Linked DNA regions of Pseudobacter ginsenosidimutans. Each later gene encodes a partner of the first gene's protein in a complex. Links are inferred from orthologs where the notes say so. Each region holds a gene or a part of one and is shown in the gene's direction. Other genes may lie near its edges.

What was found. The genes of interacting proteins can lie anywhere in the genome.
Region 2: the proteins of FSB84_RS09325 (region 1) and smc are in contact, whole or in part, in a crystal structure (PDB 3ZGX), measured with the Bacillus subtilis proteins. The link is inferred for Pseudobacter ginsenosidimutans from one-to-one orthologs.

What each region holds. Positions count from the first base shown.
Region 1 is NZ_CP042431.1:2,268,729-2,274,109, forward strand. Bases 781-3,576 are described here. They hold FSB84_RS09325 (segregation and condensation protein A), read left to right. Parts: upstream 781-1,551; coding sequence 1,552-2,601; downstream 2,602-3,576. Other genes in these bases: FSB84_RS09320 (DUF3078 domain-containing protein), read left to right, coding at 781-1,417; FSB84_RS09335 (Fic family protein), read left to right, coding at 2,748-3,576. In the rest of the region: large conductance mechanosensitive channel protein MscL, read left to right, coding at 1-344; more of FSB84_RS09320, read left to right, coding at 371-780; more of FSB84_RS09335, read left to right, coding at 3,577-3,896; FSB84_RS09340 (murein L,D-transpeptidase catalytic domain-containing protein), read right to left, coding at 3,935-4,564; dxs (1-deoxy-D-xylulose-5-phosphate synthase), read right to left, coding at 4,648-5,381. UniProt on the Bacillus subtilis protein: Participates in chromosomal partition during cell division. May act via the formation of a condensin-like complex containing Smc and ScpB that pull DNA away from mid-cell into both cell halves.
Region 2 is NZ_CP042431.1:3,827,777-3,834,441, forward strand. What follows is about bases 1,485-5,564. They hold smc (chromosome segregation protein SMC), read left to right. Parts: upstream 1,485-1,842; coding sequence 1,843-5,364; downstream 5,365-5,564. Other genes in these bases: FSB84_RS15440 (methylated-DNA--[protein]-cysteine S-methyltransferase), read left to right, coding at 1,485-1,694; FSB84_RS15450 (DMT family protein), read left to right, coding at 5,444-5,564. In the rest of the region: FSB84_RS15435 (hypothetical protein), read right to left, coding at 238-672; more of FSB84_RS15440, read left to right, coding at 801-1,484; more of FSB84_RS15450, read left to right, coding at 5,565-5,773; FSB84_RS15455 (WD40/YVTN/BNR-like repeat-containing protein), read right to left, coding at 5,861-6,665. UniProt on the Bacillus subtilis protein: Required for chromosome condensation and partitioning.

The sequences.
Region 1 (5,381 bases):
AAGGTAATGTTGTTGATCTCGCCGTTGCGGTGATCATCGGTGGCGCTTTTGGAACCATCGTCTCTTCTCTTGTTGATGATGTGATCACGCCATTACTGCTGACTCCCGCATTGAAATTTGCCAATGCAGAGAACATCGATACGTTATCCTGGGGCGCCGTCAAATACGGAAAATTCCTTTCAGCCATCATCAAATTCATCATCATTGCCTGGATACTCTTCCTGTTGGTCCGTGGTATGAAAAAGTTGACAGCTAAGAAAGATGAAGCTCCCGCAGCACCCCCTGCACCAACTGCCACAGAGCAATTGCTCATGGAGATCAGGGATGAGCTGAAGAAAAAGTAATCTAACCATCATTATATTCTACTACTATGCGAAAAATCTTGCTCTTTTGCGCATTCAGTTTGTCATTGTATGCACTGAAGGCACAGGACCCAGGTGTAAAAGAAATCAAATCAACCGCTGAAAAAGCAGTGGCCGTTGATACTTCCCACAAACATGGATGGAGAAAAGGGGGCCTTTTTTCCCTCAACTTCGGACAAGGCAGCAGTAAGAACTGGGCTGCCGGTGCAGAAAAATTCTCTTTTTCCACTTCAGGTCAACTAAGTGTATTTGCCAATTACAGGGAAGGAAGATTCTACTGGAACAATAACCTCGATCTCGGTTATGCGATCGTGAATACCACGTCGCTGGGTAACCGAAAAACAGATGATAAGATCGATTACTTCTCCAAGCTGGGTCATGATCTTACCAAAACGCTCAGCCTCTCCGGCGTGGTGAACTTCCGTTCACAATTCACGAACGGATTCGATTATACCTATCTCGGAAAAGATACCTACAAGCGCAGGACCTCCGCATTCTTTGCACCGGCCTACCTGATCGTTGCGCCGGGTATCGACTGGCACCCTGTACCTTATTTCAGCCTGTTCATTTCTCCAATATCTGCGCGTTCTGTGATTGTGACCGATGCCTGGAGCTATTATTTCCCCGGTGGCATTATTCCGGTTGATGATGGCGGTGGCTTTGAAAAACCACTCTCTACCCTCTACGGAGTGGACCCTCATCAGAAAGTGAGAATGGAGCTCGGTGGATTCGCTTCCGCTAATTTTGCCAAGGAGATCCTCAAGAACGTTACCTACAAGAGCCGTCTCGATCTCTATTCCAACTACCTGAGCACTTACCGCTATACACCCACAGGTTCTTACCAGGTAGAAAGAGAAAAGCACTCGGCCAAGCCGCAAAATGTAGACGTATTCTGGACCAACCTCATTTCTATGAAAGTGAATAAGTTCCTGAACGTTACGTATAATTTCGACCTGATATATGATGATGATGTGCGTCAGTTCGGGCCCGATAACACTTCGGCCGGAACACAGCTCAGGTCCTTGCTCAGTGTGGGTTTTTCAGCTAAATTCTAAGCAGGATATTTCATACATTTGTCGCCTGCTGTTCCCCGCCGGGAGCTGCAGGCGGCTTTGTTTCCGGGCTATCCAGCCGGTGCGTGATCCTGAAAGACAGGCAGGTATCCCGGAGAATATTCCAAATCATCAGCATGGTAAATCAGTCTTCGTACCAGATCAGGCTTCCCCAGTTCGAGGGACCATTCGACCTTCTGCTCTTCTTCATCGAGCGGGACGAACTGGATATCTATAATATTCCCATCACCAATATCATCAAGGATTTCCTTGCATATATCCATGAGCAGGAAAAACTCAATATTGAATTATCGAGTGAATTCATCCTGTTCATCAGCACACTCATGCGCATCAAAGCAAAAATGCTGCTGCCTAGGAAGGAGCTGGATGCCCAGGGTAATGAGATCGATCCCCGTCAGGAACTGGTTGACAAGATCCTCGAATACAAACGCTACAAGGAAGCCGCCGTTCAGATGGCAGAAATGGAAGCGATGCGTATGCTGATGGTGCGCAGAGGTAATCTCGCCAAAGAACTTTCCTCCATCGGAGAAGAATCCGGCGAGGGAACCGAGATACAAACCATCACGCTCTTCAAGCTCATGAAGACTTTCGAGCGCGTGATGAAGCGGATGGAACAGCGTAACAACAAACCCGTTCATACCGTAGTGCGTTACAACTATACCATGGAAGAAAGCCGTGAGTATATGATCTACACACTGAAGAAAAACAAAACAGTTCCCTTCGAAAGGATCTTCAACAGGGCTAACGATCGCATACAAGCGATATTCCTCTTTCTTTCCATGCTGGAGCTGGTTCAGTTGAAATATCTTACCATCATGGTGGGCGAAGGAAGGAACAACTTCATCGTTGAATATAATGAGAACAGGGAGGAAGATGAATTTGGATTGGATGGCCTGCCGAACGGATTGATGTCTGGTGGAAATGAGGAAAAAAGCGGATTGTTTGGAGAAGAGTTTGCAGAGGAGTTGGAAGAGGATGATTTTGAAGAAGAGGAAGGGAATGAGGAAGAAGATGATGAGTTGAAGGATGGAGCGATAGAAAATAAATCAGAAGAAGCTGAAGAAGATGATGACTCTGATGAAGATGACGAAGAAGAAGAGGATGATGACGATGATGACGATGAAAATGATGACGAAGAGGAAAATAATGAAGTGGATAAAAAGTAAGCAAGCATTCAAAATATGTTTAAATGCCCGCCACCGGCGGGCATTTTTTTATCCAGTCTAAGTTTCCTTAAGTAAACTTAAAGAATAGTAAGTTTACTTTTTTGGCAAAAAGTAAACTTGATGAAAAATAAGTATACTTTTGTAGAATGAAAAATTCCAGGCAATCCATAGAAAAATTCAAAGCTGGTCATTTTGAAAAAGGGATGAATTACAAATATTTTGTCCCTTCAAACATTAATCATTTTTGGGTTTGGGAAGATGGAACGATCAATGCTTTGCTGGAAAAGGCGTATGTTAAGCTGGGCGAGCTCAACTCATATGCTCGCCTGGTGCCCAGTACAGATCTTTACATTCAGTTGCATGTTACCAAAGAAGCGGTGGAGTCCAGCAAAATTGAAGGCACCCGTACGCAAATAGATGAAGCTTTATTGCCGGAAGATGAGATTCAACCAGAACGAAGGTCTGACTGGATAGAAGTGAATAATTATGTCAGGGCGCTTTACGGCGCCGTCAGGCAATTGGATAAACTTCCGCTTTCTTCGAGATTACTGTGCCAGGCACATAAGATACTGATGAATGGCGTTCGTGGTAATAATAAACTACCTGGAGAATACAGGACCAGTCAGAACTGGATTGGTGGCGCTACTTTATCTGAAGCCGTTTTCATTCCACCGGCTGCTCATTATGTACATCCGCTCATTGGTGATCTGGAGAATTTTCTGCACAATGATGATGTAGAGGTTCCTGCATTGATCAGGATCGGAATTGCACATTATCAATATGAAACTATCCACCCGTTCTTAGATGGAAATGGAAGGATCGGGCGTTTGCTGATCCCTCTCTTTCTGATCTCTACTGGAATTTTAAAAAAGCCATTATTGTATTTGAGTGTGTATTTCGAGAAGAACCGATCACTTTATTACGAAAATCTCCGGCGCGTAAGTGAAAGGAATGAACTTGTAAACTGGCTGAAATTTTTTCTGACAGGAGTAATAGAAACCGCCACCAATGGAGCAAAAACATTGGATGCGGTATTGGAATTAAAGGTTGGGCTTGAAAAGGAAATCCTGACAGATATTGGCAGGCGCCAGGCCTCCGGCCAAAAATTGCTTGAACATTTATTTCATAACCCGGTAATCAACATAAAAAAAGTTGAAGAGGTTTGCCAGTTAAGTACTAAAGCTGCCAATGATCTGGTGAGGATTTTTGAGGAAAGGAAATGGCTTGTACAGGAGAATAGTTCAGTAAGATTCCGCTGGTTTGTTTTCGAGCCCTATATCAGCTTGTTTAAGTGATCTCCGCAAATTTGCGGAGATCATACCTTCTATTCTGCTCATTCGTAGATGTATAGCAAAATGGGTTTGCTGCTCTTATCAATGATCCCCGCCAGCTTTTTCAGAAAATCAGCAGAAACCGTTGGGCAGCCATCGCTCTGGCAGATTGGGTAAGGAGCTACTTCATTATTGGGTACGCATTCATGGGAATGCAGTACAACATATCTTTTGAAAGCATTGCTGTTGGTGGCGTCAAGGCCATGCAGTTTATAGGCCAGTCCGAACCTGCCATGGTAAGGATTCCCGATCTTGTATTTCCCGAGAGACGTACAGCCGCAGCCTGCTTCGTTGCCGTATTTCCTGCCTTTCAACCAGGTTTCATTGCATCGGCCATGCGTTACCAGGCTGGCATCCAGGACTGAATCTTTTTTCATATCATAAATGAAAAAACGGTTCTTACCGGATTCGATCTTCATATCGATCATAAAGCAAAGCTCAGTGTTGAAATTGTTCGCTTTGGCAAAGGTTTGAAGTATTGTGCCTTTTGATCCCAGTTTTCGCATAAGGGTTGCTGATGGGAGGGGCTTGACCGCAGGCGCTTTGCTGTTCTTCTTATAAAGATACCAGCCGCCGCTGGCCAGCAGGAACACGATCAGTAAAGAAACAATAGTGAGAATGAACCTTTTCATGGAGATGGTTTATCAGGGCAAACGATGCCTTTCCGGCAATGATGCCGAAACTACAAACCCTCCATAAACTTTAAAACAGGGAATTACAATTTAACGTTTACTTGAACTTTCTCACCCACCATTTCACGAACGGCAGCAACTATGCCGGCTGCATCGTAACCACATTCGCGATACAGTTCTTTGGGGGTGCCATGCTCCACGATCCTGTCCGGGATACCGAGCATCTTCACGTCGGCCTTGTAGTTATGTGCCGCCATGAATTCGAGAATAGCGCTGCCGAATCCTCCTACTACTGTACCGTCTTCCACCGTTACGATCTTGTTGTACTTGCTGAATACTTCGTGCAGCAGGTCTTCATCGATAGGCTTCACAAAACGGAGATCATAGTGAGCTGGATCGATGCCATCTGTTCTGAGTTCACGGATGGCAGTAGTAGCAAAATTGCCCGGGTGACCGAAAGAGAGAATAGCGATTTCCTTTCCGTCTTTGATCTTGCGGCCTTTGCCGATGGTGATCTCTTCGAGCGGTGTTCTCCATTCAGGCATCACGCCTTCTCCGCGTGGGTAGCGGATGGAGAAAGGAAAATCGTTCTTTTCCAGTTGGGCGGTATACATGAGGTTGCGCAGCTCCTGTTCATTCATGGGAGAGCTCACCACCATATTGGGGATACATCGGAAGTATGCGATATCGTAGGCTCCGTGGTGTGTGGCGCCATCTTCTCCTACGAGACCGCCTCTGTCCAGACAGAAAACAACAGGCAGGTTCTGGATGGCCACGTCATGGATCACCTGGTCGTATGCGCGTTGCATGAAAGAAG
Region 2 (6,665 bases), 1.6 Mb from region 1 along the record:
GCAAAGCGGAAATGATTTCGCTTTGCCTTTTTTTTATGCGATCATCTTTTAGAGTATTGGGGCGTTCGGCAAAGGTTATGAACCGACGGCTGTAAAACATACCCGGCGCGGGAGAATGTTGGATGAGCGTTGGTGGGTTGGATGGGGCAGAGGTAATGCTGTTGGGCTTCTTCGCTTATGTTTTGAAGGCCGTCTTGTCATAAACCTTTGCCTCACTGGCTGGTGTTGCAGCAGCTTTTATCCGCGCTTCCTCTTCCTGGCGGGCTGCCTGCCTGAAGGTTGCATCACTTCTTCCATCGATTTCAATACCTCGTCATCGGGTAATTTCTTGATGTAGATGGTGATGCTTTCGCGCAAAGATGTGTCTGCTTTCAGGATCGCTTTTACTACTACACTGTCTGCGTTGAACGTTGAATCGAAATACAAATTGCAGCCGTCGAATTTACCTCCTGATGTGGTGAAGCTGATGTCTTCGGCAGACAATGGTTGCCATCTTCCATTGCTCATTTTTCCATCTACGTTGATGTAATTGTACACACCGCCTTTCTTCAGGCTGTCTGTATACAAATGGAAAGCGATACTGTCCACTTTTACTTTTTCCTTTTCCTTTTGGGCGAAAAGGGGAGAAGTAGAAAACGAAACAAGCGCTATGGCAACTAAGATTCTTATCATATCAGGCGTCAAGTTAATGAAAATGCGGCTTATGGTGCTCAGACGGTTTCCGCAAGAAGCGGGTTGCTTCAACAACGCTATTGTGGGAGTTTTGTGATAGTATCGTTCACAACAAAAAACTGTAGCGTATGTTATTTGAAAAGAGAGAACTTTACCGTTCCTTGACAGCAGAACAACATCAATACAATACTATCGCCAGGGCCATCGAGTACCTGTATGCCAACTTCAAAGACCAGCCTGACCTGGAAGAAGTGGCCGCGCAGGTGCATGTGAGCCCCTTTCATTTCCAGCGCATGTTCACGGATTGGGCGGGCATCAGTCCCAAACGTTTCATGCAATACCTGACGGCCGATTTTCTCAAAGAGAAACTGAGGGATTTTTCCAGTATAGCCGATGCTGCCGATGCCGCAGGGCTCAGCAGCCAGAGCCGTGTGTACGATCTGTTTGTAACGCTGGAAGCCGTTACACCACAGGAGTTCAGGGAAAAAGGAGAGGGCATCGTCATCGATTATGGTTTCCATTCAACACCATTTGGCGAAGTGATCATCGGCGCCACGCCGCGCGGCATCTGCTACCTGCATTTTCTGGCGGATGCAGATCATGAAAAAGCCATTCAGCAATTGCAGTTGAGTTGGGAGAAAGCCGTGCTGCAACACAATCCGCAAAAGACAGCCCTTTTGACTGAAATGGTTTTCGATCCTTCCAAAAGAAAGGAAAAACTGAACGTGCTGGTGAAAGGAACCAATTTCCAGGTAAAGGTTTGGAATGCACTCTTAAAAATTCCTTCCGGATCGCTGACCACTTACCAGGATGTGGCCAGGGAGATCGGGAACCCGCGTGCACTGCAGGCCGTAGGATCCGCTGTAGGAGCCAATCCAGTTGCTTTTCTCATCCCCTGTCACCGGGTGATCCGTAAGAACCTGGTGCTGGCCGACTATATGTGGGGACCGGAACGCAAGAAAGCCATCCTCGGATGGGAGCTTAGTCGCGATATTATTGTACCGGAAACCGGTATTTTATAGCGTTTCCGGCTCTTTTTATCCCCACGAACTGCACAAGTGAAGTAATGGTGCATAAGAATCTATTGAATTTGGAGGACGGTAACAAAGCAAAACCTATTTTGTACCTCAAAGCTGTTATATTTGCTGTCCTTTAAAAAAATAGACAAAAGTGCGATTAAAGAGTTTAGAAATTAAGGGCTTTAAAAGTTTCGCGGATAAGACCGTGCTGAACTTCGACACTGGTATCACCGGCGTTATCGGCCCCAATGGATGTGGCAAGAGTAATATCATTGACTCCATCCGTTGGGTGATCGGTGAACAGAAGATCAGTCATCTCCGCTCTGAAAACCTCGAAAGCCTGGTTTTCAATGGCTCCAAAACCCGCTCCGCCAGTGGCCTCGCGGAAGTTAGCCTTACCTTCGAGAACACCAAGAATCTCCTGCCCACAGAATTCAATACGGTTACCGTAACGCGTAAATTCTACAAAAGCGGGGAGTCCGAGTATCGTCTCAATGATGTGCAATGCCGCCTCAAGGATATCCAGAACCTCTTCATGGATACCGGGGTGAGCACAGACTCCTATGCCATCATCGAACTGGGTATGGTGGACGAGATCATCAAAGACAAAGAGAACAGCCGCCGCCGCATGCTGGAACAGGCCGCTGGTATCACTATCTATAAAACACGTAAGAAAGAAGCCAAACAAAAGCTGGACGCCACCGAACAGGATCTTGCCCGTATCGAAGACCTGCTGTTCGAGATCAACAACCAGTTGAAAATGCTCGAGAACCAGGCCAAGAAAGCGGAGAAATTCTATGAGATCAAGAAGGAATACCGCGAGTACTCCATCGAACTGGCCAAAGCTTCACTGGAAGGTTTCAATCTCACTTACCGCGATCTGAATACTCAATCTGAAACCGAAACAGATAAAAAGATCCGCCTTGAAGCCATCATCGCCAACGAAGAAGCAGGCATCGAAGCAGAAAAAGTAGGTTTCATCGAAAAAGAACGCGCCCTGCAAAGCATGCAGCATGAGTTCAACGACCTCCTGCAATTACTGCGCACCAAGGAAAACGATAAGAACCTCGCTTCTCAAAAACTGAACTTCCTCAAGGAACGCGAAAACAGTCTCCAGGAATTCCTCAACAAATCTGAAGGAACACTCAAAGGACTGGAAGAAAGCATCGAATTCACCAAGCTCCAGATCGGAGAGGAAGAAGGAAAACTGGAAGGCCTCGAACAACAGCTCGAAGACCTGAAAGCCTCATCAGAAGAGAAACGTGGCATCTTCGATACAAAGCGTGTGCATGTAGACAGTCTCCGCAGCGAGAACCTGGCCATGCAGCGCAACCAGTTTGAAGCCGAGAAAAAAGTGGCCGTTGCCGATACTTCTATTCAAAACCTTCAATCCAGCATCTCGCAGATTGAAGAAGAGAAAGAAGTTCGTCGCAGCCAGCTCAAGCAGCTCGAAGAAGAAATGATGACGCGTGAGCAGGAGCTCGAAAGCCGCAAGCGCGATCTGCAACAACTCCAGGAGCAACATGAGCGCACCAAGGAGCAGATCCTTCAGTCGCAGTCCGAAATGGAAATCCTTCGTCAGCAACTGGCCGAAGAGAACCGTAAACTGGATGCCAAACGCAACGAATACGACCTGCTGAAGAGTCTTATCGACTCCATGGAAGGTTATCCCGAGAGCGTAAAATTCCTGCACAACAATCCTAACTGGAACCATACAGCGCCCATTCTTTCCGATATCATTTATGTAAAAGAGGAATTCCGCGCAGCTGTGGAGAACGTGCTGGAGCCTTACCTCAACTACTATGTGGTGAACAACCTCCAGGAAGGTATGCAGGCCGTTCACCTGTTGGATAATAACAAAAAAGGGAAAGCGAACTTCTTCCTGCTGGACAAGCTCACTAACGCCGATGCTTCTGCGCACAGCGCACCCGCCGATACCATTCCTGCCATGCAGGTGATTGAGGTGGATGAGCAGTACCGTCAACTGGCAGAACACCTGCTGGGCAATGTGTTCATCGCGGAGAATGAGAGCGCCCTGGAAAATTCCAATGGCTCAGTGGTGCTGGAAAAGACCGGTAAATATGTAAAAGGGAAATTCTCCCTCACCGGAGGCAGTGTAGGAGTATTCGAAGGAAAGAAGATCGGCCGCGCCAAGAACCTCGAGAAATTATTCGAAGAGATCCAGGTGCAGGAGAAGATCGTTGCAGACCTGAAAATGGCGATCCAGGCCAAGCACAATGAAGTGATCGGCTACAATGAACAATTGAAGGAAACCGCCATCAAACAGGCGCAGGAAGATATCAACCGTCTTACCAACCAGGTATTCTCGCTCCAGAACAAGATCGAGAGCCTGCACGGTTTGCAAAGCTCCTCCCAGAACAGGATGGAAGACCTGCAGATGAACCTGCAGAACACTTCCGCTTCCATCGAAGGCACACGCCAGGAATGGATGAAACTGGTAGACACACTGAATGAGATCCGCGAAACCCTGCGCGTAGCGGAAGAAGAATACAAATATGCTGAAAGCCAGTACCAGCAGGCAACTGCATCGTACAACGAGTTCAACCTGCAGGTAACGCGACAGCATAGCCGAATCAACCAGCTGAAACAGGAATCAGAGTTCAAAGGCAATCAGCTCCGCGACCTCAAGACACAGATCGAAAGCAACAACGCACAACTGAAAATGACCGTTGAGAGCCTCACGGAAAACGAAGAAGTGCTTGCCAATGCTGAGAATGGACTGGTAGACATGATGCGCCGCAAGGAAGAAGAAGAAAAGAAACTGAACGAAGCCGACCAGGCCTTCTATAATATGCGCAACGCGCTCAATGAAAAGGAATCCGAACTGCGGGCCAAAGTGAAAGAGCGTGAGCAACTGGATCATCTCCTCACCGAGATCAAAGACAAGCTCACTGAACTGAAGCTCCAGCTGGCCGGTATGAAGGAAAGGCTCAACGTGGAATTTCGCATCGACCTCGATGAGATCATCGATCAGCCAAGGACCAACGATATACCCACTGAAGAGCTCCAGGAAAAATGCGATCGCATGAAGAAACGCCTGGAGAATCTCGGGGAAGTGAATCCCACAGCCATCGAAGCCTTCATGGAAATGAAGAAACGTTATGAGTTCATCCTCGAACAGAAGAACGACCTCGTAACGGCCAAGGACAGCCTGATGCAGACCATCCAGGAAGTGGAAGCCACTGCCAACCAGCAGTTCCTCGACACATTCAACCAGGTACGCGAGAACTTCCAGAAAGTGTTCAAGGCCCTCTTCACGGAAGATGATACCGCTGACATGATCCTGGAGAATCCTGAGAACCTGGCCGAGACAGGTATCGATATCGTCGCGAAGCCAAAAGGTAAACGCCCTTCATCCATCACGCAATTGAGTGGTGGAGAGAAGACCCTTACGGCCACCGCGCTGCTCTTCGCCATCTACCTGATCAAACCGGCTCCTTTCTGTATCCTGGATGAGGTGGACGCGCCGCTGGATGATGCCAACGTTGGCAAGTTCACGCAGATGATCCGCAAGTTCAGTGAAGAAAGCCAGTTCATCATTGTAACGCACAACAAAATGACCATGAGCGCCGTAGACGTGATCTATGGCGTTACCATGCAGGAACCTGGTGTAAGCAAACTGGTACCCGTGGATTTCCGCGGACTCAACTAAGTTACTAACGTTCACATATAGATGAATATATAAAGCCCGTGCTTGCACGGGCTTTTACGTGAACTTCTCAACAACATATATGAAGACCATTCTCTTACTGGTAGCGTCCAATATTTTCATGACCATCGCCTGGTATGGACATCTCAAGAACCAGAATATCCCGATGTGGAAGGCTATCCTCGTGGCCTGGGGCATTGCCTTCTTCGAGTATTGTCTGATGGTGCCTGCCAACAGGCTGGGCTATGGCAACGGATTCAACGGTTTCCAGCTGAAGATGACCCAGGAAGTGATCACCCTCGTTGTGTTCACGGTGTTTGCAGTATTCTATCTGAAAGAACCATTTCACTGGAAGTACCTGGTGAGCTTTGTGCTGTTGCTGGGAGCGGTATATTTTGCTTTCAAGAAATAAACAGCGTGTGCACGGTGGCTAGCCAGAGGTGAGCAAAAAAAAGTCACTCGCCGGGGAGGCGAGCGACTGCCAGCACTTCGAATATTTTTAATACACTAATTTTGCAATCTTCCCATCTCCTGCCAGAATCACCGTCCTGCCTGCTTTTGAGCGTTTCACCACATTGTAGCTTTCTTTGGAGATGAGTGTCCAGTGCATGCCGAGGTCATTGGAAACATCCACACCACTTGTGCCACAGCAGATGAGTTGTCCGCCTGTGATGAATTCCACACCGCTCCTGTAACCATGTGGCGGTACAGCCGGCTTACGGAATGCTGCAGGCTGACTGAGTTTGAAGAGCACACAGTTACCTTCAGTGGAAGTATCGGAAGTATAATTGCCACCTACCACGGCTGCCTGGTCTTTGTAAACAGCCAGGGAATAAGCGCCGGTGGTCTCTTTCCCTTTTACCATTGGCAGCTCGATGGCATTATCGGGTGTGAGTATGCGCGAAACCATTCCTCCTGAAACAGCTGTGAATTTATTCTTTGCATGATAAATGATATTGGTGCCGCTGGCTGCGAAGAATGCTTCGCCCTTGCCGGCTTTGATAGGGGAGCCGCGGTATTTGTCCCATGAGTTGCCGCCATCTTTGGTAGTGAGCAGGTATACTTCATCGTTGATGGGATCTCCGATCACGATGCCATTCTTTGCATCTGCAAAGTCCATTGCGTCCATGAACACGCCTTTGGTGGTATCGGTGAATACGTTGTTCCATGTTTTGCCACCATCTGTTGTTTTGAGGATATTACCCGGCTCTGCGATAGCGATCACTATAGCAGTATTGGCGTCAAATGCTTCAATGTCGCGGAACTCACGTTTTTCAAATCCCGGTACTATGTTCCATTCCCAG